2 regions of the Paenibacillus sp. J31R34 genome follow, and region 2 is predicted to be linked to the other one. Evidence: predicted binding sites of a transcription regulator. Region 2 holds the regulator's gene; the other holds the start of a gene.
The links. The regulator CtsR, encoded in region 2, represses protease genes until heat stress. The targets are predictions, from matches to a motif close to ATGGTCAATAAAGGTCAAACA.
Positions count from the first base shown of each region.

Region 1: the regulator CtsR is predicted to act here: its motif matches at 12,308-12,328, upstream of clpP (ATP-dependent Clp endopeptidase proteolytic subunit ClpP).

Region 1 covers NZ_JBXENU010000008.1:340,457-356,820, forward strand. Annotated here, with positions in the region: gene rnr (ribonuclease R) at 1-2,172, opposite strand, end outside; gene secG (preprotein translocase subunit SecG) at 2,339-2,575, opposite strand; gene AC50YG_RS22705 (sugar phosphate isomerase/epimerase family protein) at 2,687-3,472, opposite strand; gene AC50YG_RS22710 (hypothetical protein) at 3,691-4,041, shown strand; gene eno (phosphopyruvate hydratase) at 4,374-5,666, opposite strand; gene gpmI (2,3-bisphosphoglycerate-independent phosphoglycerate mutase) at 5,700-7,232, opposite strand; gene tpiA (triose-phosphate isomerase) at 7,234-7,989, opposite strand; gene AC50YG_RS22730 (phosphoglycerate kinase) at 8,020-9,201, opposite strand; gene gap (type I glyceraldehyde-3-phosphate dehydrogenase) at 9,499-10,503, opposite strand; gene AC50YG_RS22740 (sugar-binding transcriptional regulator) at 10,810-11,847, opposite strand; tRNA gene AC50YG_RS22745 (tRNA-Arg) at 12,099-12,170, shown strand; gene clpP (ATP-dependent Clp endopeptidase proteolytic subunit ClpP) at 12,401-12,982, shown strand; gene AC50YG_RS22755 (HPr family phosphocarrier protein) at 13,173-13,442, opposite strand; gene whiA (DNA-binding protein WhiA) at 13,540-14,469, opposite strand; gene AC50YG_RS22765 (gluconeogenesis factor YvcK family protein) at 14,476-15,462, opposite strand; gene rapZ (RNase adapter RapZ) at 15,475-16,362, opposite strand.
Region 2 covers NZ_JBXENU010000018.1:96-16,459, reverse strand. Annotated here, with positions in the region: gene cysS (cysteine--tRNA ligase) at 1-227, opposite strand, end outside; gene cysE (serine O-acetyltransferase) at 224-886, opposite strand; gene gltX (glutamate--tRNA ligase) at 1,541-3,007, opposite strand; gene ispF (2-C-methyl-D-erythritol 2,4-cyclodiphosphate synthase) at 3,674-4,156, opposite strand; gene ispD (2-C-methyl-D-erythritol 4-phosphate cytidylyltransferase) at 4,159-4,863, opposite strand; gene AC50YG_RS30170 (PIN/TRAM domain-containing protein) at 4,920-6,017, opposite strand; gene AC50YG_RS30165 (DUF1573 domain-containing protein) at 6,167-6,562, shown strand; gene pssA (CDP-diacylglycerol--serine O-phosphatidyltransferase) at 6,755-7,501, opposite strand; gene disA (DNA integrity scanning diadenylate cyclase DisA) at 7,589-8,665, opposite strand; gene radA (DNA repair protein RadA) at 8,676-10,043, opposite strand; gene AC50YG_RS30145 (antibiotic biosynthesis monooxygenase) at 10,200-10,550, opposite strand; gene AC50YG_RS30140 (ankyrin repeat domain-containing protein) at 10,567-10,992, opposite strand; gene clpC (ATP-dependent protease ATP-binding subunit ClpC) at 11,272-13,743, opposite strand; gene mcsB (protein-arginine kinase McsB) at 13,746-14,825, opposite strand; gene mcsA (protein-arginine kinase activator protein McsA) at 14,850-15,374, opposite strand; gene AC50YG_RS30120 (CtsR family transcriptional regulator) at 15,415-15,876, opposite strand.

The DNA of each region.
Region 1 (16,364 bases), on a different contig from region 2:
GCCTTTAAAACCGCCGCGAGGCTTCATATCGACCATTTCAAAATCAATCGTATGGTCATTCATATTCACATTGCCAATGCGGATTTTCACCTCATCGCCAATTCGGTATACCTTGGAGGTACGTTCGCCGATGAGCACCATATGCTGCTCTTGGAAGTGGTAATAATCATCCGTCAGATCGCTCAGACGAATAAGCCCCTCCACTGTATTATCCAGCTCGACAAACATCCCAAAGCTCGTAACACTGCTGATGATGCCATCGAATTCCTCGCCGATTTTATCCAGCATGAATTCGCATTTTTTCATCTGCTCGGTGTCACGCTCAGCATCAGCAGCTACCCGCTCGCGCTCAGACGAATGCTGCGCAATATCCGGCATGCGGGCAGTCAGCGCCTCATTGCGCTTCTCGCTGAGCGCTCCGCCGCCTTCCAGCACCTCACGAATGACGCGGTGGATCACCAAATCCGGATACCTGCGAATAGGCGAAGTGAAATGCGAATAAAATTCCGCAGCCAGCCCGAAATGTCCCAAGCTTTGCGCATCATATTTCGCCTGCTTCATCGAGCGAAGCATCACAGTGGAAATAACCGTTTCTTCCTTCGCGCCTTTAATTTCCTCCAGCAGCATTTGCAGTGCACGCGGATGAACCGAGTTGCCTTTGCCCTTCACAACATAACCGAAGTTCGCGGCAAACTGCATGAAATGCATCAGCTTCTCCTGATCCGGATCTTCATGAATTCGATATAGGAAAGGAACACGCAGCCAGTGGAAATGCTCGGCAACCGTCTCGTTCGCCACAAGCATAAATTCCTCAATGATCTGCTCTGCGACGGAACGATCCCTTTTCACAATATCGACAGCCTTGCCCTGCTCATCGACGATAACTTTGGATTCCTGAAAATCAAAATCAATCGCGCCCCGCTTCATCCGCTGCTTGCGAAGCTTCATCGCCAGCTGCTCCATGAGCGTGAACATATCCAACAAATCGGCGTAGCGCTCCTTAAGCTCGGTCTGCGGCTCCTCTTCGTTTGCAGTGAGCAGCTTGCGCACATTCGTATACGTCATGCGCTCCTTCGTACGAATAACACTCGTAAACACATCATGGCGCACGCGTTTCAGCGTTTTGGCATCAAACTCCATCTCGCAGGATAACGTCAGCCGATCCACCTGTGGATTGAGCGAGCAAATGCCGTTCGACAAGCGATGCGGCAGCATTGGAATAACGCGGTCAACCAAATAAACGCTGCAGCCTCTGCGGAAAGCTTCCTGATCCAGCTCGGAGTTTTCACGCACATAATAGCCCACATCCGCAATATGGACGCCCAACAAATAATTGCCGTTATCCAGCACCTTCACATGTACGGCATCATCGAGATCCTTGGCATCCTCGCCATCAATCGTCACGATGACCTCATCCCTCAGGTCACGACGTCCCTGCTGAATAATTTCTTCCTCCGTTATGGAATCTGGCGCTGCTTCCGCTTCTGCATCTACCTCTTCCGGAAAGCCTTCCGGCAGCTGATGCTTGCGAATAATCGACAAAATATCAATGCCCGGATCATCCTTATGACCGAGAATTTCAATAATTTCCCCTTGCGCCGCTGAACGGCCTTCCGGATAGGTTACGATGCGCACGACAACCTTTTGTCCGGATACGGCACCTTTAAATTCATTTTTGGCGATGAAAATATCACGGTTAATTCGCTTGTCATCCGGTACAACAAAGGCATACACTTCATGGCTTTCAAAAGTGCCGACTACCTGTGTAACCGCTCTCTGCACAATACGGACAACCTCGCCCTCCAAACGGCCACCCGCTTGGCTCTTGGACGTCACACGCGCAAGAACAATGTCGCCATTCATCGCGCTGAGCTGATCATTGGCATGAATGTAAATGTCAGGATGCTCTTTGTCATCAGGAAGCAAGAACGCAAAGCCTTTCGCATGGACCTGCAATTTTCCGCGCAGCAAATTCATCCGTTCCGGAACGCCGTAACGGTCATTGCTCGTACGAAGGATTTTACCGCTATCCTCCAGTTGGGTAAGCAGCTGCAAAAAAGCTTTAAAATCAACAGCCTCCATCACGCCGAAATGCTGCTCCAGCTCCTGATAAGTCATCGGTTTATAAGCGGTCTCCCGCATAAAATCAAGCAATTCCTGCTCTTGTATCATTAGTTTCCTCGTCACCTCATATACCGGAGGCCATTCTATCAGCACTTGCAACCGGTTGATAGATTATTATATATCATTTAGTATACACGAAATTACCCAATCGCATCCGCGAAACAACAAAAAAAGTGGAGGAAACTCCCCCACTTTTCGCATGCAAGACAGAATATTACTGTTGTACGACGTAAGCAACAACGAGCGACAGGACGAAAAATCCAACAGCCAGTGCAATCGTCAAACGCTGCAGGAACAAGTCCAAACCACGCGCTTTCTGTTTGCCGAACAAATGCTCAGCGCCACCACTGATGGCTCCGGACAATCCCGCGCTTTTACCTTTTTGCAGCAATACGACAGCAATTAGGCCAACCGAAAAAATAACCAGTAGTATTTTCAAAGCTATATCCATTCAATCCACCTCCAGCATAGGAGCTCCATTAAAACATATAAAATGATTGTATCACAGCGATTTGCTGAAAACAATACTTTGCTGTTTAACCCTTACATTTCCTGTTAACGGCTACCCTTTTGCTGGCTGCGGACCTTGAATAAGCCTTTGCATAAAATGAAAGCTCATCTCTGCGCTTTTCAGCGACGTTTCCGTAAACTGCTGCTGCTCGATAATGATATATTTTACTCCCGATTGCTTAACCACCTCATACAGCTCGGAGTAGCCCACATCCCCTCTCCCAAGCTCCGTATCCTTGCGCCCCACCTGAAAATCTTTAAAATGGACAAGCGGCAGCCGATCCGAATAATACCTCACGTATTCAGCAGGATCATAACCCGCCATGTAAATCCAGCCTAAATCCAGCTCTGCTTCCATTAGGTCTTCGGGCACAAGCTCCAGCAGGTGGACATATAGCGGCTTGCCTTCAACCTTTTTCCAATCCGCATCGTGGTTATGCAGGCATAGCTTAATGCCCTGCTGCTTCGTTTGCCAAGCACATCGCTCCAAAATCTCTGCCAAATATTTTATATCGTCCATTTTCGGCACTTCTGGCACAGGAACCCATGGCACGACCATATATTTGAGCCCCAGCTCATTCGCATATTCAACCTGCTTCTCGAAATCTGAAGGGATTTTTTTCGAATTTTCAAAATTAAGCGGAACATGGGCGGACGGAGCCACAAGCCCCAGTGAATCCAAACGTTCTTTCAGCCTTCTTGCCGGTGCGTGAAAATAACCCCCGAATTCGACCGCCTTATAGCCGATCTCAGCTACCTTGTCCAGCGATCCCAATAGATCGCTTTCTGTAATATCCCGCAATGAGTACATTTGCAGGCTTAGCACTTGTTTTTCCATAAAATAACACCTCCTTTTCTGCTCAAATCCAGCAACCATTTATAAAACAGGCTCGTCATTAGAGGTAACCAAGGTGAAACGGCTGTCGCCGTCCTCTGGCGGCACAGCGCGTTTCAGTCCGGGAAATATAGAGAAAGGATGGCGAAATCATATCCTTTCCTATATTTCAAAAAACGTGTTTGGATTCGCACATTACTTATGCAGAGGGGGATACTGCTATGTTTATTATCATTTGTTTAGCCGGGATTATCCTAACCATGATTGTTCTCAAAAAAGCGGGTGCCTTATACATTTACTCCAAAGGTGTCTTCATTTCCGTCATCCTTACGCTCATAGCTGCAATAGGTCTTTCACAAAATTATTTGTACAGTCTGGTTCCCACATTTGAGGACGGTATTGCGGTTTCTAATTTTATTGCTTATTGGATTATAGGGGATAATGGCTGGTCGGTTCGGCTGTTTCAGCAGTATTCGGAAGGTTCGTTATTGCTTGCTATTGGCTTGCTGGTTGTCTACATTGTTGTGCATCGTGTGGAGTTGGCTGTTGGACGCAAAACGGCGCAGCGATAGGTGGAAGGCTGCTGAAAAGGATCTGCGCTGCGTAAAAGGGTTGGGGTTCGATCGCTGTTGCCCTTGGAAATCGCTGAACAATAACTGCTTTAGCGGTAGATTTCCAAAGACAAATGCGAACGCTGCGCTTCTCCACCCCAACCCTTTTACTCCGCTTGCCTTTTCAGCAGCCTTTCACCCTTTTACATACCAAAAACCCCTGCTCCACAATATTTGTGGGCAGGGGTTTTTAAGTACAATAAAGCTTATTTGCATTGATACTTGCTCACCTTGAAAAGGTCAGAATCAGAGTACTGGCTGATCACCATGAGCAAGTAGTCATTGGTTTAGGCTTATTTGAAGTTTTTAAGGTTGTAGAATGCGGATTTACCAGCGTATTGAGCTGTAGCACCAAGTTGGTCTTCGATACGAAGCAATTGGTTGTACTTCGCTACGCGGTCCGTACGGGATGGAGCACCTGTTTTGATTTGACCAGCGTTTGTTGCAACTGCGATGTCAGCGATTGTGCTGTCTTCGCTTTCGCCGGAACGGTGGGAGATAACCGCTGTGTAACCAGCGCGTTTCGCCATTTCAATTGCATCGAAAGTTTCAGTAAGGGAACCGATTTGGTTAACTTTAACCAGGATCGAGTTGCCCACGCCTTTTTCAATACCATCAGACAGACGCTCAGTGTTTGTAACGAACAGATCGTCACCAACAAGTTGAACTTTGCCGCCCAATTTTTCAGTAAGCAATTTCCAGCCATCCCAATCGTCTTCGGAGCAGCCGTCTTCGATTGTGATGATTGGGTATTTATCAACCCATGAAGCAAGCAGATCAACGAATTCAGCAGGCGTGAAGGATTTTCCTTCGCCTTCCAGGTGGTATTTGCCATCTTTGAAGAATTCAGTCGAAGCTACGTCCATACCAAGGAATACATCAACGCCTGGCTTGTAGCCTGCGCTCTCGATAGCGGAGATGATTGTAGTGATTGCTTCTTCGTTCGAACCAAGGTTAGGAGCAAAGCCGCCTTCGTCGCCTACAGCTGTGTTCAGGCCTTTGTTTTTCAGAACCGATTTCAGGCTGTGGAAAATTTCAGCGCCGATACGAAGAGCTTCTTTAAATGTTGGAGCGCCAACTGGCAGAACCATGAACTCTTGTACGTCGATGTTGTTGTCCGCGTGCTCGCCGCCATTGATGATGTTCATCATTGGAACTGGCAAAACTTTAGCGTTGAATCCGCCCAGGTAAGTGTACAGGGATACGTTCAGTGCATCAGCAGCAGCGCGAGCTACAGCCATCGATACAGCAAGAATCGCATTAGCGCCCAGCTTAGCTTTGTTCGGCGTACCGTCAAGCTCGATCATTTTGCGGTCGATAGCTACTTGATCAAGAGCGTCCAGACCAATGATTTCAGGAGCGATAATCGTGTTAACGTTATCTACTGCTTTTTCTACGCCTTTACCAAGGTAACGGCCTTTGTCGCCATCACGAAGCTCAACAGCTTCGTATGCGCCAGTGGATGCGCCGGATGGAACGATAGCGCGGCCTTGGCCACCGGATTCTAGGGATACTTCTACTTCTACTGTTGGATTACCGCGGGAATCCAATACTTCGCGTGCATATACGTCAACGATAATAGACATGTTTGAACACTCCTCTTAGTTTGATGATTGTTGTTACTTCTGAATCAGGGAAATGCCCGTCATCTCTGCCGGCTTGGAAAGCTGCATCAGATCAAGCACCGTAGGTGCAAGGTCTGCCAAAATTCCGCCTTCACGCAGCGTTGCTCCAGCAACCGTCACAATGCAAGGCACTGGGTTGGTTGTGTGCGCCGTGAACGGACGTCCGTTTGCATCAAATACCATATCGGCATTACCATGGTCAGCTGTAATAATACATACGCCGCCTTTAGCAAGCACCGCCTCAACGACTTGACCCAAGCATGCATCCGTTGCTTCTACCGCTTTGATTGTCGGCTCCAGCATGCCGGAGTGACCCACCATATCCGGATTGGCAAAATTCAAGATAATTGCATCATGCTTGTCTGCTTCAATCTCGCTGACCGCAGCTGCTGCCACCTCATAAGCGCTCATTTCCGGCTGAAGATCATACGTTGCTACTTTAGGCGAATTGATCAAAACGCGAGTCTCGCCCGGAAGTTCATGATCACGACCGCCGCTAAAGAAGAACGTAACATGCGGATACTTCTCAGTTTCCGCAATGCGAAGCTGCTTCTTGCCGTTTTGCACAAGCACTTCACCAAGCGTATTATCGAGGTTTTTCGGCGAATAGGCCACAAAACCGTCAATCGTTTCGCTGAATAGCGTCAAGCATACGAAATACAAATTTTTCGGAGCATGCTCCCCACGTTCAAAACCGCGGAAATCTGCGTTCGTAAACACTTGTCCCAGTTGAATCGCACGGTCTGGACGGAAGTTGAAGAAAATAACCGCATCCTCCGACTCTACGAGACCTACCGGTTTACCATCCTCACCTACGATAACCGTTGGCATAACAAACTCATCATAAACGGATTTCTCGTACGATTCAACTATCGCCTTAAGAGGGTCCGTATAATGCGGACCTTCGCCATACACCATAGCGCGGTATGACTTCTCTACCCGCTCCCAGCGTTTGTCGCGATCCATCGCATAATAACGTCCTTGTACCGTAGCAATTTTACCTACGCCAACCTCTTCGATCTTCGCGATTAGCTGCTCCATGTAGCCTTTTGCGCTATCCGGGGCAACGTCGCGGCCATCAAGGAATGCATGGATATAGACATCTTCCAGGCCTTCCTTTTTTGCCAGGTCAAGCAGAGCAAACAAATGCGCAATGTGGCTGTGTACGCCGCCATCGGATAGCAGGCCGTATAAGTGAAGCTTCTTGCTATTTGCTTTTGCATGGCGCACAGCGCCAAGCAGTGTTTCATTGTCGAAAAACTCGCCGTCACGGATCGACTTGCTGATGCGAGTCAAATCCTGATAGACGATGCGGCCTGCTCCGATGTTCAAGTGTCCAACCTCGGAGTTGCCCATTTGTCCATCTGGCAAGCCTACCGCTTCACCGCTCGCTGTCAGCTGCGTATGAGGGTAAGTCGACCAGTAACGGTCGTAGTTAGGCTTTTTCGCTTGGGCAACTGCATTGCCTGTAACGTCATCGCGCAGACCAAAGCCGTCAAGAATAATTAATGCAACTGGAGCAGCCATCTTACTTGGCCCCCTCGATCAGTGCGATATAGGAAGCAGGCTCAAGGCTAGCTCCGCCTACAAGCGCGCCGTCGATATCTTGCTGACCCATATATTCAGCAACATTGTTAGGTTTAACGCTGCCGCCGTATTGGATACGAACCGCTGCTGCTGTTGCATCGTCATAAAGACCTGCAATTACGCTGCGGATATAACCGATAACGTCCTGTGCATCTTCAGAAGTCGAAGATTTGCCTGTGCCAATCGCCCAGATAGGCTCATAAGCAACGACTACTTCAGCTGCTTGAGCTGCGGACAAGCCTTGGAATGCCGCTACCGTTTGCACGTTGCACACATTTTTGGTTTCGCCAGCTTCGCGCTCTTCAAGCTTCTCGCCTACACATACGATAGGAGTCAGATCATGCTTGAATGCTGCATGTACTTTTTTGCCAACGATTTCGTCAGTCTCAGCAAAATAAGCACGACGCTCGGAGTGGCCGATAATAACATATTTCACGCCCAGATCTTTCAGCATCACGCCGCTGATTTCACCAGTGAATGCGCCATTGTCTTCGAAATGAAGATTTTGTGCGCCAATCGCGATAGTCGTTCCTTTAGCTGCTTCAACAAGGGAAGGAAGTGCTGTGAATGGCGCGCAGATAACGCTCTCTACGCCATCAACCTCTGCTTTGCCTTTCACATCTGCGAAGAAGGAAGCTGCTTCAGAAACCGTTTTGAACATTTTCCAGTTGCCTGCAATAATTGGTTTTCTGCTCATATATATACCCTCCTGTACTGTATGGGTTGCTTATTTATCGTTAAGTGCTTCAACGCCCGGCAATACTTTGCCTTCCATGAATTCCAGGGAAGCGCCGCCGCCAGTAGAAATGTGGTCCATTTTGTCAGCAAGACCGAATTTCTCAGCCGCTGCAGCTGAATCGCCGCCACCGATAACGGTGTAGCCAGCTGTTTCTGCACATGCTTTCGCTACTGCTTGTGTACCATGGGAGAAAGGCTCGATTTCGAATACGCCCATAGGTCCGTTCCAAACAACCAGCTTGGAGTTTTTGATCGCTTCAGCGTAGATTTCACGCGTCTTAGGACCGATGTCGATGCCTTCCCACTCAGCTGGAATGCCGTCAACTTCAACGATTTGCGTGTTGGCGTTTTTGCTGAAATCATCAGCGACAACGATATCAACTGGAATGAGGAAGTTTTTGCCGAGCTTTTTAGCTTTTTCAATGAACTCAAGCGCCAGATCAAGCTTCGAATTATCAACCAGCGATTTGCCGATTTCATGGCCTTGTGCTTTGAAGAACGTGTAGGACAAGCCGCCACCGATAATGATGTTGTCAGCAATTTCAATCATTTTGTTGATAACGTCAATTTTATCCTTAACCTTCGAACCGCCTACGATAGCTGTGAAAGGACGCTCAGGGTTGTTCAGCGCTTTGCCAAGAACATCAAGCTCTCTCTCCATCAATAGACCGGAAACAGCCGGCAGGTGATGCGCAATGCCTTCAGTCGAAGCGTGTGCACGGTGTGCAGCGCCGAAAGCGTCATTTACGTAAAGATCAGCAAGCTCAGCGAAAGCTTTCGCCAGCTCAGCATCATTTTTCTCTTCGCCCGCATGGAAACGAACGTTTTCAAGCAGCAATACATCGCCATCATTCAAAGCCGCGATTTGCGCTTTAACATTTTCACCGATCGACTCATCTGCTTTTACTACCGGTTTGCCAAGCAGCTCAGACAGACGCGCTGCCGATGCAGTGTGGCGAAGCTCTTCTACAACTTCACCGTTCGGGCGGCCCAAGTGGCTTGCCAAAATAACTTTCGCGCCTTTTTCGATCAAGAAGTTAATCGTAGGAAGCGTCTCACGGATACGCTTGTCATCGGTAATTTTACCATCTTCGAGCGGTACATTGAAATCGACGCGTACGAATACCCGTTTGCCTGCTACTTCTACGTCACGAACACTTTTTTTAGCCATGAATGTAACCTCCTGATATTAGCGTGCAAAGCTTGTCATCATCTATATTCAAACAAAAAGAAGCGTTCCCTCTTTATCAAAAGAAGGAACGCTCCCTCTTGGCTCGCGGCCAGAAGGCTCGCGAACCTGAAGCCGCGCTTCGTCGTGAAGACAAAATCGCGCCCCCTGTTAAGGTTTCGCTTGAATCGCATACGATGCCCCGGGAGCGCCGCGGATTAAGCGTATCCCGCAGCCGGTGCAAGACCGGCCTGGGACGTAAAGCGTTCCATGTAATTGTGGGGGATATTTCCCTTGTTCTTACAGACCTTTGCTTGCGATATAAGCAGCGAGATCAACTACGCGGTTCGAGTAGCCCCACTCGTTGTCGTACCAAGAAATAACTTTTACCATGTTACCTTCAACAACCATAGTCGACAAGCCATCGATTGTGGAGGAAGCTGGGTCATGGTTGTAGTCGCTGGAAACAAGCGGAAGCTCGTTGTAGTTCAAGATGCCTTTAAGTGCGCCTTCGGAAGCTTCTTTCAGAGCAGCATTAACTTCTTCAACTGTTACGTTAACTTTCAGCTCAGCTACCAGGTCAGTTACGGAAACGTTAGGTGTAGGAACACGCATAGCCATACCGTTCAGTTTGCCTTTCAGCTCAGGAAGTACAAGCGATACTGCTTTAGCAGCGCCAGTGGATGAAGGAATGATGTTCTCAGCAGCTGCACGAGCACGACGAAGGTCTTTGTGCGGTACATCCAGAACGGATTGGTCATTTGTGTACGAGTGGATCGTTGTCATCATGCCTTTAACGATGCCGAATTTATCGTTCAATACTTTTGCAAACGGAGCAAGACAGTTCGTTGTGCAAGAAGCGTTGGAGATGATTGTGTGAGCAGCTGCATCGTATTTATCTTCGTTAACGCCGATAACGACAGTGATATCTTCGTTAGTAGCAGGAGCGGAGATGATAACTTTTTTAGCGCCGCCTTTAAGGTGAAGCTCAGCTTTTTCTTTAGCTGTGAAAATACCAGTGGATTCAACAACGATTTCAGCGCCTACAGAAGCCCAAGCCAGGTTTTCAGGGTTGCGCTCAGCGAAAACTTTGATTTCGCGGCCGTTAACTACGATCGCGCCTTCTTTAGCTTCAACTGTAGCATCAAGAGTACCGTGAGTTGTATCATATTTCAAAAGGTGAGCCAGTGTAGCTGTGTCTGTCAAATCGTTTACTGCTACGATTTCTACATCAGCGTTGTTCAGAGCTGCGCGGAATACGTTACGACCAATACGACCAAATCCGTTAATACCTACTTTAACCATTGTTGTTTCCTCCTAGAGTGTTTTGGGATAAAAAATATATTTCAAGACATTTCGCATGCCGGGTGCCATTGTCTCGCACGGCGCGAAGCATCAAGATCACTTGCCAAGGTGAAACGGCTGTTGCCATCCTTTGGTGGCGCGGCGCGTTTCAGTCCGAGAAATATAAGCGGAGTATAAGCGTGAAACTTATACTTTCTTACTATTTCAAGCAAAAACGACTTCATCGTCCTTCTAGGACGAGCGAAGAGCTTTGTCGGAGAAATATAAGTCCTATTTATAAGCTGCAACTTATAAATTCTTATATTTTTATGGAGCTGAGCCTTCAATAATCGAAATGATTTCTAATGCGGCAGCCTCATCAGTAACTAAAACATCATTGTGTCCAAAGCGCATAACTGCTGCGATCGCTTCGCCTTTGCTTTTGCCTCCGGCTACTCCAATAACAACTTCAGTCTTAACAATATCCTCGAGCCGTAGTCCTACCGTCGGCATCTTGTGAACCACTTGCCCGCTGCGATCAAAATAAAAACCGTAGGCTTCCGCAAGTGCCCCCTCCGCTTCAATACCCTGCATCGTCGCCTCATCAAGCTTCCTGCGCCGAGCCATCACCATAGCGTCTCCGATGCCGTGCACGACAATACGCGCCCTGCGGATCACTTCTATAATGTCCTGGATATTCGGTTCCTGCATAATGGGAGCATAAGCTTCCTCTCCAAGATGATCAGGAACGTGAAGCAGCCGATAATTGGCACCTGTCCGCTTCGCCATGGTGGAAGCAATCGTATTCGCCTGATAATCGACGCTTTCGCCTAGTCCGCCTCTTGCAGGCACGAACCAATTGGTTTTAAGCGGCGCCACGGCCGAAAGCTGATTTGCCACCTGAGCAGTCGTCGTACCGCCTGTAACGGCAATGACGTCGCCTTGCTCCATCGCTTTGCGCAGTACCTGTCCTCCTGCTCTGCCGAGTTCCCGCTTCGTCTGCGCGGATACATCAGAATCGCCGGCCACAACAACAACCTGGCTCAGCCCAAAATAACTTCTGATCTTCTCCTCAAGCTCCGACAAGCCGAAAATCGTCTGCACAAAAGGCTCAAACTGTTCCAGCAGTTCTTTGCCGGGTTCACTGATCCTCATGCCGGAGGCATGAATTTCAAGCAAGCCCTGTGACTTTAGAAAGTCCGTTTCTGCTCGCAGCACCCTCTCCGTCATACCCAACGTTGTCGCAAGCGTTCTGCGGCCGATTAGATCAGAGAGCATAACCTGGTGCAGTATCCTGTAGCGCTTCCTCATCACGTCGAGCAAATCTGGCAGAAGCTGCTGCTGCAATTCAATCATCTGGCGCATCTTCTAATTATTCACTCCACCCGTACTAAGTTAAGCGAAACTGATACTCATGCATTACGGTGGACACGAAACGTCCCATGCTTTCGTTTTAAGTCCCACCTCTATTTTACCGAACTTGATCTAACATTTCAAGTCAACAATTTCGTATGAAACCGTTTACCGACACGATTTTATCAAATTTATTTTTGATAGCTGGCTTGATTTCTATTCGTATTTAACCTATACTAAATCTTGCTGTTACTTTTATACATGCGCCCGTGGTCCAATGGATATGACGTAGGCCTCCGGAGCCTGAGATCTAGGTTCGATTCCTAGCGGGCGCGTTCTGATTAACCGATAACGATTTGCAGCGAGCAGTAGGCGTTTATGAAGCCTATTATGTGGCCACCCTGATGAAAGGGTGGTTTTTTTATTTCGTTTTTTAGCTATGAAACGGCATGCGTCCGAGAAAAATCTGATTTGTCTGACTATCTTTGACTTTTAACGTTTCATCCGCTATTATGATGTTACGGCAATATCAATCTTGTTATTTTTCGGAGGAGGTTTACAGGATATGAATTTCGTCCCTATGGTTATTGAGCAAACTAATCGCGGAGAGCGCTCCTACGACATCTATTCCCGGTTATTGAAGGATCGTATTATCTTCTTGGGCTCGGGCGTCAATGACGTTGTAGCCAACTCCATCATCGCACAGATGCTGTTTCTGACAGCAGATGACCCTGAGAAAGACATCTCCCTTTACATTAACAGCCCTGGCGGTTCGATCACCTCGGGTATGGCAATCTATGATACGATGCAATACATCAAGCCTGACGTATCCACCATTTGTGTAGGTATGGCAGCATCGATGGGCGCTTTCCTGCTTGCAGCAGGCGCCAAAGGCAAGCGTTACGCGCTTCCGAACAGCGAGGTTATGATTCACCAGCCGCTGGGCGGCGCTGAAGGCCAAGCGAGCGACATCGAAATCCGTGCTCGCCGCATTATCAAAATGCGCGACCACCTTAACGGAATCCTGTCCGAGCGCACAGGCCAACCGCTTGAGCGCGTTGAGAAGGATACCGATCGCGACTATTTCATGAGCGCCCAAGAAGCTTGCGCGTATGGTCTGGTTGATAAGGTTATTGAGAAAATCTAAATCATCCATCATTCATATGGGTGCATAACAAAACAAACCCGGTTCAGGCGAACCGGGTTTGTTTTGTTATGCACTCTTTTACAATATGCTTATATTTCAAAAAAAACCGCCCTGGATCACTCTGATCCAAAAGGCGGCATGGCCAAAAGATATGGTTATGAGCAGACGAGTCCCTGCTGCATAAGGCTTCTTATTGGTTCTCGAGCTCTTCCTTGCTTACCAATGCAGCTAAAGCGTTTACAGCCTGTTCTGCGTCCGAACCTTCCGCACTTATGAAAACTTCAGTGCCCGAACTGATTGCCAAGCTCATAATTCCCATAATCGATTTGGCATTCACTTTCTTGTCGTCTTTCTCGACGAATACTTCAGATGAAAATTTATTAGCTTCTTGTACGAATAATGCTGCAGGTCTTGCATGAAGACCTGTTTTTAGTCGAACGACAACCGGAAGCCTTGTCATGGAAACCATACCCCCTATATCTTATTCAATCCTTAATTATGCCGATAATTTTAAACTCATTGTATCATTATACCATCGGAAACATGAAGTTAAAAGTTTAGCCGTTGCGTATTTTTTCAGCAAGTTCATCAATTTTGCGAAGCCTGTGGTTTACGCCTGATTTGCTCACTGACCCTTTGAGCAGTTCTCCAACTTCCTTCAAGTTCAGATCGGGATGCTGCAGGCGAATTTCAGCGACTTCCTTGAGCTTATCCGGCAAATTTTCAAGGCCTAGCTCGCGGTCCAGCAGTTTAATATTATCAATCTGCCGCACGGACGCGCCGATGGTCTTGTTCAGGTTCGCTGTCTCGCAATTGACGATTCGATTGACGGAATTGCGCATATCGCGCATAATTCGCACATCCTCGAATTTAAACAGCGCCTGATGAGCGCCAATAATGTTCAGCAGCTCAATAATTTTCTCGCCTTCCTTAATGTAAAAAATAAAGCCTTTCTTCCGCTCGATGCAGCGTGCATTCAGCTCGAACTTATTGGCTAGCTCCACTAATGAGCCGCAATACTCCTCATACATCGAAGAGATTTCCAAATGGTACGAAGAACCCTCAGGGTTATTCACTGAACCTCCAGCAAGGAAAGCACCACGCAAATATGATCGTTTGCAGCAAGACTTCTTAATCATCGTCTTATCAATTCCGGAGTTGAATACGAAACCCTCAGATACGATATGAAGCTTGCTTAATATAGATTGTACCATTGTTGGAATACGTACGATATACACATTGTTCTTTTTCAGCCGCATTTTTTTCCGAACCAACAGCTCGGTGTGTACCTCAAAGTGCCTTTTGACCAGAGAATAAATACGACGGGCTATTGCAGCATTTTCTGTTGAGATGTCCAAAATGACTTTGCGGCTGGATAAGCTGACAGAACCATTCATCCGAATGAGCGCGGAAAGCTCTGCAAGCTCACAGCAGGAATCCGCTTCAATAAGCGTAAGTTCCTTTTTTGTTTGTGCCGCAAACGACATGGTTTGTCACCTCTTTCTAATCATCCAGTTTTCCACTAGCTTATAAATATGATGGCTTAGACGCTCGGCATCATGCCTTAGAAACGTCTGGAATAAAACAAAACGATCCGCAATAACCTCGCAGCCCTTGCTGCGAATAGCTTCCAAATCAATAGCGACGGGCTTCGCGCCCATCTCTGCGTATTTGGCTTCCACTTGCGGTGAAATTTCACCATTGTTCACAATGACATAATCGAATAATTGCAGGCCGATATGGGCCTCAATCGCATTCATATGATCCGATACCGTATAATTGTCCGTCTCACCCGGCTGCGTCATCACATTGCATACAAACAGCTTGACGGCGCAAGATTCCGTAATCGCTTGAGCCAGCATCGGAACAATCAAATTCGGCATAATACTCGTGTACAAGCTTCCCGGCCCAATTAAGATGGCATCTGCTTGCTCAATCGCTTTGACCGCTTCCGGCAGCGCGTGCGCATTCTCCGTATCAATGAATACACGTTTAATCGCTTGACCCGCCTTTGGAATCATCGACTCGCCAATGACGATCGAGCCATCGGCCATTTCCGCCTTAAGCACAATGGCCTGGGCTGCGGCAGGCAAAACCCGTCCGCGTACCGCCAGTACCCTGCTCAGCTCGCGTACGCCCGTCACAAAATCGCCTGTGATGTCTGCCATAGCAGCCAGCATTAAATTGCCAAGGCTATGCCCCGCAAGTCCTGTACCTGAATTAAATCGGTATTGCAGCACCTCTGCGAGCAGCGGCTCGGTGTCGGCAAGTGCCATCAGCACATTGCGAACATCGCCTGGAGGCGGAATTTGCAGCTCATTGCGCAGCACGCCGGAGCTGCCCCCATCATCAGCAACCGTGACGATGGCTGTAATATCCATAGGCTTTTCCTTAAGCCCGCGCAGCATAACGGATAATCCTGTGCCTCCGCCAATGACCACGATCTTGGGAGGCGCTCCTATTTTGTGCCTGTTCTGCATACGTTCCCTCCGTTAATGCTTGTCGCGGTCGGAATCGCGATGGCTGACGCGTACCCGTTCCGTATCACTGCTTCCCAGCACACGGCCCAAGTATTCCGAAATCGCCACCGAGCGATGTTTTCCTCCGGTGCAGCCAATGCCGATAACGACTTGGCTCTTCCCTTCCTTATGATAAAGCGGAAGAAGAAACTGGAGCATGTCAACCAGCTTAGCCAGAAACGCCTGCGTTTCCGGCCATTTCATCACATATTCATAAACCTCTGGCGTCTGGCCGGTATTTGGGCGCAGATGCTCAATATAATGAGGATTAGGCAAAAAACGCACATCATAAATTAAATCCGCATCAATCGGAATACCATATTTAAAGCCGAAAGAAATGACATTGACTGATAAGCTATTTTGCTCCAGGTTCGTGAACTTGGAAATAATTCGCTCTTTCAGCTGTGCGGGCTTGATGCTGCTCGTATCAATAACCAGCGAAGCAGACCCCTTCAGGTCCTCCAGCATTCTGCGTTCCAGCTTGATGCCGTCCAGCGGCAAGCCATCGGGCACAAGCGGGTGGCGGCGGCGGCTTTCCTTATAACGTTGAACAAGCACGCCATCCGTCGCATCCAGGAACAGTATCTCACAGCTTATGGTAGAATGGTCTTTAATATAACTTAAAGACTCCGCTAAAGCTGTAAAAAACTCCCTGCCGCGCAAGTCAATAACCAATGCAACCTTGCCGATCTTCCCGTTTGATTGCTCAATCAGCTCAGCAAACTTTGGGATAAGCACCGGGGGCAAATTATCGACGCAGAAGAAGCCAAGATCCTCCAGACTTTGTACAGCAATCGTTTTGCCCGCACCTGACATCCCTGTAATAATAACAAGCTTCGCTAGTGCTGCTGCCGTCTCCATCT
Region 2 (16,364 bases):
ATCAGCTTATCATCCACGTCCGTAAAGTTGACGACATAGTTCACCTCATAGCCTGTGCTCTCCAAATACCGACGAACGACATCGAAGAAAACAACCGGCCTTGCATTTCCAACGTGAATATAATCGTATACCGTCGGCCCGCATACGTACATTTTAACTTTACCCGGCTCCTGCGATTCAAAAGCTTCCTTCTTACGGGTCAACGTATTATATAGATGTAACGTCATTTTCGATATTCCCCTCCAGTTACAGGCTCCCTGAGCTCTTTCAACTCTGTTTTCAAACGATCAATTTCATTTTGCATATCCCGCAGCATTTCAATGACTGGGTCAGGCAGCTGGTTGTGCTCCAGTCTGTCCTTCACCCGCTCACCGTTCCGTTTCACCACTCTGCCGGGGTTGCCAACGACGGTACAATTATCCGGCACCTCACGCAGCACAACCGCATTCGAGCCTACATTTGAATTATCGCCAATTTTGAACGATCCCAGCACCTTCGAGCCCGAGCCAATGACAACATTATTGCCGATGGTCGGATGGCGCTTGCCCTTCTCCTTGCCTGTACCGCCAAGCGTAACCCCCTGATAAATGACGACATCATTGCCAATCTCGCATGTTTCTCCGATGACAATGCCCATGCCGTGGTCAATAAACAGCCGCTCGCCGATAGTGGCCCCTGGGTGAATTTCGATGCCCGTCATAAAACGACTGAATTGGGATATGATACGCGCAACCGTAAACCATTTGTTACGAAAAAAATAGTGCGCCGCCCGATGCGCCCAAATCGCATGCAGGCCGGAATAAGTGAAGACGACCTCAAAACGGCTTCTGGCGGCCGGATCATTTTCAAATACCGCTTCAATATCTGAACGAATATGGCGAAACATCAGCTTATCTCCTCTCAAGCCAGCAGGCCGCTGCCCCTCTTAGTCCTGCCTTGCTGGCTGCCGAATGTCCATATAAAAAAGCCCCCACAGCATTTGCATGCTGCAGAGGCGTGTGTTCAATCGCGGTCCCACTCTGCTTGAACAGCCTGAACACCTATCTGCGCCGCTCGCAGCAAGCTTTGGCATGTCTGCCTTCGCCCGCTTCAACCTGTGGCTGCCAGATAGCTCAGTTGCTATCCATCTCAAAGCCTTTAACGCAGGCCTACGTTGCCGCCTACCCCACAAGCGCCTCACCTGCTGCCCTCGAACGAAGCCTCCTTCGATTCAAAAACACAGCTGCTGGGCCTTATGGCTCGGAACAAAGCTCCCAGGTGCAATTTTCCGCCCGCCGAATTAGACAACTTGCAGCTACATTGTCCAATAGCCGCGGGTAACCCGGCCTGGATGCAATGACGGTTGTCCTCTCTGCAAATCCAGCAAAACGTACTTTTCCTGTTCATAGCTTGTTAACTGTAAACTTCCTAATAGTAGCCCTAGTATACCCAATCCACCCTTATGTGACAAGAGGCATTGTGTACGGGCGTAACCATATGGTGAAAAAGAGTACGCCCAGCGCGAATACTCGCGCCAAGGCATGCTCCCCGTACAGCCAGCCTAGCGGCCCAATCGCTCGTTCAGCCTCGCGATGACTTTGGCTTGGCCAAGCAGCACGATGGATTGATTCAAGTCCGGGCCATGTGTCTGGCCGGTCAAAGCGGCGCGGATTGGCATAAACAGCTGTTTGCCTTTGAAGCCGGTATCCTTTTGCACCGTTTTAATGGAAGCCTTCACGCTGCCTTCATCAAATGCCTCTGCTGGCGTTGCTTCAACTTGTGCGAGGAAGGCAGCAAGCACGATCGGCACCTGCTCTTCTGCAAGAACCGTCGTCGCTTCTTCTTCATCCTGGGCAGCCTCTTGGAAGAACAGCTCCGTATGCGGCACGATTTCCGCTGCATAACGCAGCTTGTCCTGATACAAAGCAACGAGATTGCTCACCCATGCGCGGCCAGCTTCATCCAGTTGCTCAGACACGCGGCCAGCCTTAACCAAATGCGGCAGACACATCTCGACGACACGCGCCAGATCTGTTTTTTTCAAATATTCATTGTTCATCCAGCTCAGCTTTTGCGTATCGAATACGGCAGGGCTTTTGCTGAGACGCTCAGCATTGAATACTTCAACCAATTGCTCACGCGTAAAGATCTCTTGCTCGCCTTCCGGCGACCAGCCGAGCAGCGTAATAAAATTGAACATCGCCTCTGGCAAATAGCCTAGCGAATCGTATTGCTCAATAAACTGGATGATCGACTCATCGCGCTTGCTTAGCTTTTTGCGGTTTTCGTTAACGATCAGCGTCATATGGCCAAAGCGAGGCGGTTCCCAGCCAAATGCTTCATAAATCATCAATTGACGCGGCGTATTGGAAATATGGTCCTCGCCCCGCAGGACGTGGCTAATTTTCATTAGGTGGTCATCCAACGCAACCGCAAAGTTGTAGGTCGGGATGCCATCTTTTTTCACAATAACAAAATCGCCCGTCTCCGCCGTATCAAAGCTGATTTCGCCTTTTACGACGTCATCAAATTTATAGGTGCGGCCTTCCGGCACGCGGAAACGTATGCTTGGCACGCGGCCTTCCGCCTCGAATGCTGTGCGCTGCTCATCCGTCAGATTGCGGTGCAGTCCGGAATAACGCGGTGTTTCGCCCCGGGACGTCTGCTCCTCGCGCTCACGCTCCAGCTCCTCCTCGGTGCAGTAGCAGCGGTAAGCGAGGCCGCGATCCAGCAGGTCCTGCCAATACTTTTCATAAATATCAAGACGCTCCGTCTGACGGTATGGACCGTAGTCGCCGCCAACGTCGATGCTTTCATCCCAGTCAATGCCGAGCCATTTCAAATAAGTGAGCTGGCTTTCTTCTCCGCCGGCAATATTGCGCTTCACATCCGTATCTTCGATGCGGATAATAAACTTTCCACCCAAATTGCGGGCATACAAATAATTGAATAAGGCCGTTCTTGCATTGCCAATATGCAGATGCCCCGTCGGCGACGGTGCATAACGCACGCGAATTTCTTGTGTCATTGTTTTCTTGCCCCTCCCTAGTCGCAGTCGCTTGCAGCCTTGCGCCTTTGTACAGCCTGATTCATAAAGAAGTAAGGTGAAAAAGAGTCTGCGCTGCGCGAAAAGAGCCTGCTTCCGATCGCCATTACCCTTAAGTTTCTTCCAATTTAAGCGGCTCAGCCGTTGAAACTTAAGGGTAAAAGCGAACACTGCCGTTTCTCCAGCAACCCCTTTTCTCTCCACTACGACTTTTTCACCATACTTCTTACATCAGTGCAGTAAATCAGCTATTGCTAAGCTTTCTTTCAAAAAAAACCAGCTGCGTTTCTTAAATATAAACTTCGCCTCACCTTAAACAAATTACTTTTACTGTATCTTTAGCTTCGTACTTTGGATAAATACTTTAGATAAATCATCAGCGAAAGCAATATTGTCTTCCTCTCCCAGCCCCAAGCTGGAGGAGAGAGAACTTCGAATGAATAGCGGACAGCAGGAGCGGAGTGGGCAGAATGATTCTGGAGAAGCGAAGCGCTCGCTTTTGCCCCTGAATTTATACGGCTAGGCAGTCTAATTCAATTAAATTCAGGGGCAATGGCGATCGTAAGAACATTCTGCCCGCGCAGCGGCTACAGCGAAGCCCCACTTTCATTCCGTTCCACCCATCCCAGCGCCAAAAAATTATTGCGATTATATCACATCTTTAATCAAGCAAACAACGGATTGCGCCGCGATTCCTTCGCCGCGCCCAGTGAAGCCGAGCTGCTCCGTCGTCGTTGCCTTCACATTCACCTGGGACACATCCGCCTCCAAGGCTTCTGCGATAATTTCCGCCATCTGCGGAATATAAGGCAGCATCTTGGGACGCTGCGCAATAATCGTCGAGTCAATGTTGCCAAGCTTATAGCCGCGCTCCTTGACGAGTCCCCATATATGTACAAGCAGCTTCAAGCTATCGGCATCCTTGAACTCAGGGTCCGTATCGGGAAAATGCTTCCCAATATCGCCAAGCGCCAATGCGCCCAAAATCGCATCGCTAATCGCATGCAGCAGCACGTCAGCATCGGAATGCCCCAGCAGCCCTTTTTCATATGGAATAGTTACACCGCCGATAATGCACGGCCTGCCTTCTACCAATTGATGAACGTCAAAGCCTTGTCCTACACGAATCATAGTCAGCCTTCCCCTCTCTCCCGCTTCGCGAGCAAAAACTCCGCCCATGGCAAATCCTCAGGCGTCGTAATTTTTATATTTGTATAATCGCCTTCCGCTACGGCAACCGGTACACCCATTCGCTCGACAACCATCGCGTCGTCCGTCCCCAGAAACCCCTCTTCTTGGGCCTGCTCATGCGCATGCACAAGCAGTTCACGACGAAAAGCCTGCGGCGTTTGAATCGCCCACAAGCTTCGGCGGTCAGGCGTCGAAACGATCAAGCCGTTATCGCCCACCTGTTTAATCGTATCCTTCACAGGCACGGCCAGCACGGCTGCACCCACACGCTCCGCCACGGAGCAGCAGGTGCCGACCGCAGCTGCCGTCACAAGCGGCCGCACGCCATCATGCACCATGACCCACTCTATACCAGGCGAAAGCGCCTGAATGCCGCTGTACACCGAATGCTGCCTTTCGCTGCCTCCTGCGACAACCGCCTTCACCTTGGCGATGCCATAGCGGCTGACCAGCTCTTCTACTCGCCCCACATCATCAGCGCCGACAACGACGATTATTTCTGCAAGGTTATCGAGCGAAGCGAACAGCTCAAGCGTATGTACAACAATCGGCTTGCCCTGCATTTCCAGGTACTGCTTGCTTTCTTTTGTCCCCATTCGCGAACCGCGTCCGGCCGCGACGACGACAACTCCCCATTTTGCCCCCATGTCGTATTCCCCTCAAATCTCTGTGAAGGTATTGTATCCCCTCTATCATACCTTTTTTACTGTGCTTTTTCCAACAGCTTCGGCTTGGCGAAAATCATCCGTCCCGCAGACGTTTGCAGCACGCTCGTTACAAGCACTTCCATCGTCGTGCCGATGTATTCGCGTCCACCCTCCACAACGATCATCGTGCCATCATCGAGATAAGCGACACCTTGTCCATGCTCCTTGCCGTCTTTAATGACCTGCACAATAATTTCTTCACCTGGCAAAACTACGGGCTTCACGGCATTCGCCAAATCATTAATGTTCAAGACGGACACACCTTGCAGCTCGCACACCTTGTTCAGGTTAAAATCATTCGTCACCACTTTGCCATGCAGTGCCTTAGCCAGCTTCACCAGCTTGCTGTCCACCTCGCTGATTTCCTCAAAATCTCCTTCATAGATAAGCACACGCACATCAAGCTCTTTCTGGATTTTGTTCAAAATATCCAGCCCCCGGCGGCCGCGGTTGCGCTTGAGCAAGTCCGAAGAATCGGCAATATGCTGCAGCTCCTCCAGCACAAATTCGGGAATGACCAGCGTTCCCTCGATAAAGCCGGTTTTGCAAATATCGGCGATCCGCCCATCAATAATAACGCTCGTATCCAAAATCTTATGCTCCTCGAAGCCGCTCGTCTCATCAATAGCGGGAGCCGCTTTGCGCTGGTTCCACAACTCAATGAGCTTTTCTGTCAGCTCATCCCGCTTGTTCCAGGAAATTCGCACGCCCAGATAGCCAAAGAACAGTGCCATAATGGCCGGCAGCATAACACCCATGCCTCCTATGTCCGACACCGCCGGATACAGCAGCACCGATAGCAGCAGCCCTACGAACAATCCCGCTGCACCAGCAAGCAAATCCTTGACCGGCATGGCCGAAGTCTGCTCCGCCCCACGCTGCATTAAACGAATGAGCGGATTTGCTGCCAAGGTCGCGAGAATGACCCCGCACAATGCGCCGATTCCGACATTCATGTAATAAGTGCCGGAATGCTCAAGCATCCCAATAGATGGCTCAGCCCATAATCCCGATAAACTGGTCATGCTGTGAAGCTCGCGTCCTGCCATTGCACCTAACATTATTCCAATTAATTGAATGATACGTCTTACCATATTCATCCACCTCCATTACAATTATGTTCCAATTGGGAACACTCTAACCGTCAAAGGTGAATGATTTTTCATTTTGAAATGCGGACCAAGTAAGCTTATAATGGAAACAAGATCAGAAGTTGCTAAAGTTGATGAAAGAGGTGTAACCGATGAGCGCACCAACATTGGATCAATTTCAACAGCAAGTATCCGAGTTACTGCTAAGGCATCGGAGCCTGCTAGATGTAATGTCAAAGTTTGGGCAGGCTGGAACGTCCGTCAATCGTGCGGTAACGAAAGCCGTGACCGACTGCGGCTGCATTGAGCTTGCGGCCCGCAAGCAGCACTATTCCGATGAACCGAACCTGAAGAGCGCGAAAGAAACATTGCAAAGCCACCTTTCTGGTGAGCTATGCGAGCACTGCCGCGATGTGCTTAAGGCCGATCTCGGACGCAACCTGTTCTACATGACCGCGATGTGCAATCTGCTGGATATCCAGTTGGATGAAGTCATCGCTGATGAGTATGACAAATGCTCAACGCTTGGCCTATTTAATTTAACGTAAAGCGAATGCCTGCAAAGCCATTGCTACCTCCACATAATGATGCAAGATGCCAAGCGTAAACGGCTGTCGCCGTCCTTTGGCGACACAGCCCATTTCAACAACAAAACAAGCTGTAAACCACGCTTACATGGTTTACAGCTTGTTTGTTGTTTCCTGTGTATTGATGAAAAATGCTTCTGCGCTAGCTGCACGCTAGGCAATCGTCTCCGATTGCACCTGCTCCTCGCTTAGCTCCGCATGCTTGTTTTTACGTCTGCGCGGTTTTATGCGCCGATCAACGTTTTTTTTTAAGCCCCACAGCGCGTATAGCAGAAGAGGGATGAAAATCAGCTTCGACAAATATTGATTGAACCAAATACCGATAACGAGCGAAAACACGACGATAATCGGCACGACCCAAATCGCGCTCTTCGGAATGCCAAACTTCTTAAAATTCGGGTAACGAACCGTGCTCACCATAAGAATGGAAAGAGCAAGCGTGCTGATTAACAGCACAATAACCGAAATATCATTTTTGAATAGAGCCAGCGTTGCCAAAACACCACCAGCTGCTGGAATCGGCAGCCCGATGAAATAACCGCTTGGCGTCTTCGTTACAACATTAAATCTAGCCAGCCGCAAAGCCCCGCAAATCGGGAATAACGCGGTAATTATCCAAGCCACTGCTGTATTTAAATCCTGAAAAGCGACTACATACATAATGAACGCTGGAGCTACTCCGAAGGAAATAACATCGGATAACGAATCGAGCTCCTTGCCAAATTCGCTCTGTGCATTAAGCGCACGTGCCACTCTGCCATCTACGCCATCAAGCAGCATTGCGATAATAACCATCATCGCTGCAATTTCAGGTTTCTCATTAAACACCATAATAATGGCGATTACGCCAAGAAACAAATTCCCCACCGTGAAAAGGCTCGGTATTGACTTTATAATCATCTGTTCCACCTCTTCTCTACTATGCCCTAAGACCAAACACAAATGTATGATGATCGGGCCGTTCACATTCCATCAATTGTATGGGATTTAGATTTGCCTGTCAATGAACATTTGATCCTGGATCCGTTTCAAACCTTCCTTGATTGCCCTCGCCCGGACTTCTCCAATTCCGTCAACATCATCCAGTTCACCGATTGTCGCCATCATAATATGCGGCAGTCTTGCGAAGCGCTCGACCAGATTATTCATAATAATGAGCGGCAAGCGCGGGATTTTGTTCAACAGACGATAGCCCCGCGGTGAAATGGATTCTTCCGCCATAGACGCGGTATGCGGATAGCCTAGAAGGCGGATAAATGGCGAAGCATCGAGCAGCTCATCCGAGCTCAGTTTTTTCATCGCCACCCGGATTTCCCGAATTTTCTCATCTGAATTGTCTTTCGCATAATCCTTCAGCAAGTACCAAGCATCCTCATCCACACCATCGACCAGTTCTTCCAGCTGCATGGCAATGAGGCGTCCTTCCGTTCCCAGCTCGGTCACATAACGCTTAATTTCCATTTTAACGCGCAGCACCATTTCTACACGCTGCACGACATGAGCAACCTCCTGCAGAGTGACCAACTCTTCGAACTCAAGTACGGACAAATTTTTAAACGATTGGCCCAGCACCGCCTTATATTTCTCCAGCGTCTGAATCGCCTGATTCGCTTTGGTCAAAATGTTGCCCATTTCCTTGAGCGCATACCGCAAATTGCCTTGATACAGCGTAATAATATTTCGGCGCTGCGAAATGGATACGACAAGCTTACCCGTCTGCTTGCCTACCCGCTCCGCAGTACGGTGGCGGATTCCCGTCTCAATCGACGGAATGGAGCTATTCGGAATAAGCTGCGTGTTCGCATACAAAATCCGCCGCATATCCTCGCTCAAAATAATCGCACCATCCATCTTCGCAAGCTCATACAAATAGTTGGGCGAGAAGTCGCAATTGATGGAAAAACCTCCATCTACAACTTCCATCACCTCAGGACTATATCCGACAACGATTAATGCCCCCGTCTTCGCCCGCAGCACGTTCTCTAAGCCGTCACGGAACGGGGTACCGGGCGCGACTAGCTGCAAAAGCTGGTTCATCGTTTCTAGCTGGCTCTGTTCCTTCATCATCTTCCCCCTATCCTAGTGCTGCCGAGAGCGCTTCCGCTACGGTGTTTACACCAATGATCTCAATAGATGCCGGCGGCTTCCAGCCCTTCAAGCTTCTCTCCGGCATAATAACGCGTTTGAAGCCCAGCTTCTCGGCTTCCTTTACCCGCTGCTCAGCACGCGAAACAGCACGCACCTCGCCTGTCAGACCAACTTCTCCGAACACAACGTCGTAAGGTCTCGTTGGCGCATCCCGAAAGCTGGAAGCGAGACATACCGCTGCTGCTAAATCAACGGCTGGCTCATCCAGCTTAATGCCGCCTGCTACATTCAAATAAGCATCCTGCGTCTGAAGAAACATGCCGTTTCGCTTCTCAAGCACAGCAATGATCAACGCCATGCGATGATGGTCAAGCCCAGCCGTCATGCGCCTCGGTGATGGGAAATTCGTCGTCGCCACCAGCGCCTGCAATTCCACCAATACAGGACGGGTTCCCTCCATGCTCGCAACAACAATAGAACCTGCTACGCCAAGCGGACGCTCAGATAAAAACAACTCAGAAGGATTCAGCACCTCACGCAAGCCTTCCTCGCCCATCTCGAAAATTCCAATCTCATTCGTTGACCCGAACCGGTTTTTCACCGCGCGCAGCAGCCTGTAGGTGTGATGACGCTCACCTTCAAAATACAGCACGCAATCGACCATATGCTCCAGCATCCGCGGCCCGGCAATGGCGCCTTCCTTCGTCACATGCCCGACCAGCACCGTTGCAATCCCTTTGATTTTGGCTACTCGCATGAAATGCGCTGTGCATTCCCGAACCTGGGATACGCTGCCCGGCGCTGATTGAACACCCGGATCATAAACCGTCTGGATAGAGTCAATAACAAGAAAATCGGGGTCCACCGATTCAATCGCCTCGTTAATATGATCCATGTTCGTTTCGCAAAGCACATACAAGGATTCCGTCAGCGCACCAAGCCGATCCGCTCTTAGCCTCGTTTGCCGCACCGATTCCTCACCCGAAATATAGAGAACCTTCAATCCCTTCGTTGCCAGTGCATGCGAGGTTTGCAGCAGCAGCGTGGATTTTCCGATACCGGGGTCGCCCCCTACCAGCAAAAGGGAGCCCGGCACAACGCCTCCGCCAAGTACGCGGTTGAGCTCCTTCAAGCTCGTTTCAATGCGCGGTTCCTTCCCGCTCTCTATATGTATGATCGATTGTGGCTTTTCTTTCGTTTGCGCAACACGCAAACCGACTCCCTGCGTCTTGACAACGGTTTCCTTCTCTTCAATCATGGAATTCCATGACTGGCACCCTGGGCATTTGCCCATCCACTTTGGCGACTCTGTTCCACATTCATTGCATACGAATTTCGTTTTTATTTTTGCCATGTCCGGCTCCTTTTACTAAAAAACACTATCATTAAAAGTTTACCATTTAATGTGGATTGTATAAACCCCTACTTCCTTATACGCAAGAAAGTTCCCTGTCATCCTTATGAGGAAGAAGGGAACTTTCTGAAAAAGACAACCTATATACGCTATCCTTTAAGCTTGAATAGCCGCTTGCCGCGCCACAATAACGCGATGGGTTGAAAGCTGAGAACCGAGCATAATGACTTCATTTTGCTGGCTGTGGCAGCCTTCGCCTGCCTTCTTTTGACGATGTGCATGGGCCTGACGGAAGGAGTCGCTGTTGACCCAGCCTTCAAACGACGCTTTATTTTCCCATGTAGTGCCCACTCTCAGCTCATCATAGTCCACCAAGTTTTCCATAAGCAGCACTTCCATCCGGATAAAGCCGGGAGAAAGCTCAATTCCCTTCGTATGCTGGAATCGCTCGGCTACGGCTTCCCCGTGCCCTTTTTTAACTTTAATGGTGTTCGTGACCACGATCATGATGTTACTCCTCCTATCAAGCCTGAAGGCTTTCCAAATAAGCATAAACGCTGCGCGACTCCTCGCCACCCATCTTGGCATGAACGATGAGCGGAATACCATGCGAGCCAATGGCATCTTTCGCCGAGGGGTCGTCACTTAAAATCGCATGAACCACTTCCAGCTTTCCTAACATCGCCGCAGCAAACAAATCAAGTCTTGCTCCACGCTCCAGCAAATACAGTGCAATATCCCTGCGCCCGACATGAGCGGCTGCGCCTAGCGCATTTTCCCAATCACCATCGCCCCAGTCACAGGCAGCGTGCAGCAGCTCCGGCTCTTCATTCAGCATTTGCTTTACCTTGTCAAAATCCATATGCGCTGCTCTAACGAACTGCTTAATATATTCATTTGATAAATATGACGCCTCTTCAGCCGTTATTCTGGCCGCATGCAAACCCATACCCTATTACCGCCTTCCGTCATCTATTCCGTTCTTTGTCTTTTTATATGAAAGAGTTTATCGTTAAAGTATCGCCTACTCTTTATAAGATACACGATAATGATTCTCATTGTCAAATAAAAAAGAATAGAATCCATCTGCCGAGCACATAAAAAAGCTTCCAGAATCCGTCATGTTCACGGGTTCTGGAAGCTTTCTTTTGTTGTGCCAAGCTGCATAAATCTAGCTCATCGGTTGTGCTGATAAGCTGTGATCAGTTGTGCAGCATCCTCACTTTTTTTATGATTTAGCTGCCGGCTCTTCGGATGCCTTCTCCAAATCAAGAGGCTCCGCTTTTGTAACCGTCAAAGCGCCATCTTTCTCATCAATCGTGAATCGGTCACCTTTTTGAATGCTGCCCATGAGCAGCTCCTCGGACAACCGGTCCTCGATATGCTTCTGAATCGCACGACGCAGTGGACGCGCACCATATTGCGGATCAAAGCCTTCCTTCGCCAAAAATGCTTTCGCTGCGTCGGTCAGCAAGAAGTCAACATCTTGCTCACGCAGGCGTTTGCGCAGATCGTCGGACATCAAAGTCACGATTTCGGCGATATGCTCCTGCTCCAGCGAATGGAACACGATTGTTTCGTCAATCCGATTCAGGAACTCAGGGCGGAAGCTCTTTTTAAGCTCAGCCATTACTTTATCCTTCATTTGGATGAAGTCACGACCAGCGTCGTGAACCGCAGTGAAGCCCAGCGAAGAATTCCGTTTAATTTGATCCGCGCCCACGTTCGACGTCATAATGATCAGCGTATTGCGGAAATCGACTACACGGCCTTTAGAATCAGTCAGACGACCATCTTCCAGCACCTGCAGCAAAATGTTGAATACTTCTGGGTGAGCTTTCTCAATCTCATCGAGCAATACAACCGAATAAGGCTTACGGCGTACTTTCTCGGTCAATTGACCGCCTTCCTCATAACCAACATATCCCGGAGGCGCCCCAACGAGACGGGAAGTCGAATGCTTCTCCATATATTCCGACATATCGATGCGGATAATCGCATTTTCATCGCCGAACATCGCTTCTGCAAGCGCACGAGCAAGCTCGGTTTTACCTACACCCGTTGGACCGAGGAAAATGAATGAACCCATCGGACGCTTTGGATCCTTCAGGCCAGCACGAGCACGGCGCATCGCGCGCGATACAGCTTTGACTGCTTCTTCCTGGCCGATGACACGACCGTGAAGAATGGATTCCATTTTCAGCAGACGCTCGGTTTCTTCCTCTGCCAGCTTGCTTACCGGAATGCCGGTCCAACTCGCTACTACCTGTGCAATATCCTCAGGTGTCACTTCGGAATCCGTACGTCCTTGTTTTTCTTTCCATTGGTTTTTCGTAATATCCAGCTCTTCGCGCATCTTCTGCTCGGTATCGCGAAGCGCAGCCGCTTTCTCAAACTCCTGACTTTGAACAGCGGAGTCTTTCTCCTTGCGGATATCCTCCAGACGGTTTTCCAACTGCTTAAGGTTTGGCGGAATCGTATACGAGTTGAGGCGAACTTTCGAGCCCGCTTCATCAATCAGGTCGATCGCCTTATCCGGCAGGAAACGATCCGTAATGTAGCGGTCGGACAGCTTAACCGCTTGAACAATTGCTTCATCGGTAATTTTCACCCGGTGATGGGCTTCATAACGATCGCGCAGGCCGTACAAAATTTGTACCGCTTCTTCTGGCGAAGGCTGATCAACCGTAATCGGTTGGAAACGGCGCTCCAGCGCAGCATCCTTCTCGATGTATTTGCGGTATTCATCCAGCGTAGTCGCGCCGATACATTGCAGCTCGCCACGTGCTAGCGCCGGCTTCAAAATATTCGAAGCATCAATCGCGCCTTCAGCTCCTCCTGCACCAATCAGCGTATGAAGCTCATCGATGAACAGGATGATATTGCCGGCTTGGCGGATTTCATCCATAATTTTTTTCAGACGATCCTCAAACTCGCCGCGATACTTCGTACCAGCTACGACAGAGCCCATATCAAGTGTCATTACGCGTTTGTCGCGCAGCGTTTCCGGAATTTCGTTTGCAATAATTTTTTGTGCCAGTCCTTCGGCAATCGCCGTTTTACCAACGCCGGGTTCCCCGATGAGAACAGGATTGTTTTTCGTCCGGCGGCTAAGCACTTGAATAACGCGCTCGATTTCCTTACTGCGGCCAATAACCGGATCGAGATTGCCTTCTTTAGCAAAGGAGGTCAAATCGCGGGCAAGTCCGTCCAGCGTTGGCGTGCTCACATTAGAAGGAGCGCCATGGTTGCTGGAGATTGCTTCGCTGCTGCCAAGCAATTGCAGCACTTGCTGGCGTGCTTTATTCAGGCTGATGCCGAGATTGTTCAGCACGCGGGCTGCAACACCTTCGCCTTCACGAATGAGTCCGAGCAAAATATGCTCCGTGCCCACATACGTATGGCCGAGCTTTCTCGCTTCATCCATAGAGAGCTCAATGACCTTTTTCGCACGTGGCGTATAGGCAATGTTAGTAGGCTGCTCCTGCCCTCTTCCGATCAAAGCCTCAACCTCATCCTGGATTTTCTCTAGGCCCAGGCCAAGTCCAATCAGCGCTTTCGCGGCGATGCCTTCTCCTTCACGAATCAGTCCAAGTAAAATATGCTCTGTACCAATATTGTTATGTCCAAGACGAACCGCTTCCTCCTGCGCCAATGCAAGCACCTTCTGTGCCCGTTCCGTGAATCTTCCGAACATCATCGTTACGCACCCCCATGTTCCATTTGACTTCGCAACTGCTTGCGAATAAGTTCTGCCCGGCGATAATCCCGCTGCTCCGCATTCATCGTTTCCTTAAATACTTGCTGCAAGAAGCCAGGCTGCGTCATAATCATTAATTCATTCATGACTTGAGGCGTTATATTATCCAGCAATCCCAGATCAACGCCCAACCTTACATCTGAAAGCCGCTGTGCCGCTTCCTTTGTATCCATAATAGCCGCATAGGATAAAATCCCATAGGACCGCTTTACTCTATCTTCAATGCGCAGCTTAGACTCAGCAAGAAGCCGTATTCGAGCTGCTTTCTCATGCTCAATAATTTGTCTGGCTACGCTGTACAAGTTGTCAATAATTTCGGACTCTGATTGACCGAGTGTAATTTGGTTCGAGATTTGAAACACATTGCCAAGCGCTTCACTGCCCTCGCCATACAATCCGCGAACCGCGAGTCCTACCTGCGTGACTGCCTGCAAAATCCGATTGATTTGCGATGATAGCACGAGAGCCGGCAAATGTACCATAATGGATACGCGAATGCCTGTTCCAACGTTGGTCGGGCAAGTCGTTAAATAACCGCGTTTCTCATCAAAAGCATATTCGGTCTCCGCTTCAAAAATATCATCGATCCGATTCGCCAGCGTCCAAGCTTCCTGAATTTGAAAACCCGGATATAGGCATTGAATTCGCAGATGGTCTTCTTCATTAATCATAATGCTCACCGATTCATTATCGCTGAGGATGAAGGCTCCGCCTCGAGATTCATTAGCCAGATTAGGGCTAATCAAATGCTTTTCGACTAATACACGCTTCTCCAGCTCCGTAAGATCGGCTAACACGATGGTATCAAACTGGCCGATAGGCTCGAGCTTTCCAGATGCCCCTATAGCAGCCAGCTGCTCCATAACCTCAAGCGACTGCTCCTTCGTAGCGAGCAACGGAAACGGGTGATGGTTCAAATTTCTGGCAATGCGTATACGGCTGCTGATCACGATATCTGACTCTGGACCATCCCCTTTCATCCAATCGCTTAACGCTTGCTCTGAAAAACGACGACTCTCCAAGAGGTATCCTCCTTACTTCACGACTTACAGCTCTGCTATTTTACGCTCAAGCTCACGAATACGATCCCTGATTTGAGCCGCACTTTCAAATTCTTCTTGCTCAATACGATCATACAACTCGCGTCTGAGCTGATCAAGTTCTCGTTTATTTTGCAATTGCCCTCCGGAGCGTTTCGGAATTTTCCCCGTATGCACCGTACTACCATGTACCCTTTTAAGCAGCGGATCTAACTTATCTGAAAAATGTTTGTAGCAGGCGCTGCAGCCAAAGCGTCCGATCTTGCTGAACTGCGCATAAGTAAATCCGCATTCGTCACAGCGTATGACTGGGCAAGGCTTCGTCCCTGCTGAACCCGATGTTCCAGATGGATCAAAATCAAGCAGACCCGACAGCAAGCTGTGGATAGAGAAGCCATTCGCCGTTCCCGGAATACCTTCTCCCCGTTCACGCGCACAAGCTTCACAAATGTGAAACTCCGTCTTCTCTCCACCGACAATCTTCGTAAAATGAAGCGTTGCCGGCTTCTTGCCGCATTCCTGACAAATCAAGACGTATCACCCCTTTCCATGCGCGATAAGCACGGTAAAGTTACTTAACCAGAAGCGATATAAGCATCGCTCTCAGCAAACGGGCCCTTAGCTCATCACGCAGCGGCAGCTTGACGGCAATGGTTTCCCGATCAATTGCTGCACGCAGCAGCTGCGCCTCGCGTTTCGTGACCATCAGCGCTTCTTCAAGCTGATAAATCAGCCCTTCCGCGACGCTCTGCTCCACGCAATCTCCAATCGTCTGCCGAATATGAAACTGAATCGTCTGCAAAGCTGGCAGCTCTACCCGTTGAATCCGGACATAACCTCCGCCTCCACGCTTCGATTCGACCATGTAACCCTTCTCCAGCGTAAAACGCGTACTAATCACGTAATTAATCTGGGAAGGGACGCACGAAAATTTCTCAGCCAGCTCATTGCGCTGTATTTCCACCGAGCTTTCCGTACTTTCCTGCAGCATATTTTTTAAATACTGTTCAATGAGATCGGAAATGTTTCGCATATCACCAACCTCCCTGGTACTGCATGGAGCACAAGCTTACGCTTATTCATATGCAGCTCCAACTGACTTTGACTTTCTTTGACTTTAACTTTATTATACGCAAAATTTAAGAAAGGTCAAGAGATGGAATCTTAATTTTCTGACTATTCATCCACAAGCTATTATGCACAAGGCTACTACCTAGCATGATGCGAAAAAGCACTAATTATACCCGACTAGCCTAGATCAGTCCTATTTATAAACAGGCTGTGCATAAAAAGTGAACGAATGTGCATAACTCGTGTTTACATTATGTTCATATAACGCCGATCAAACTTACCCACATGTGAACAACCGCGCTAACACGGACTTATACACGCCACAAAAAAATACTATGCACCTCATCCACGGCTGTAGATAAGTTGTGCACAGCATTTTCACTATATGATTGTCTAACTCTTTTACAAGACAACAAAAAACCTGCCGCAATGATTGCGACAGGCTTCTCG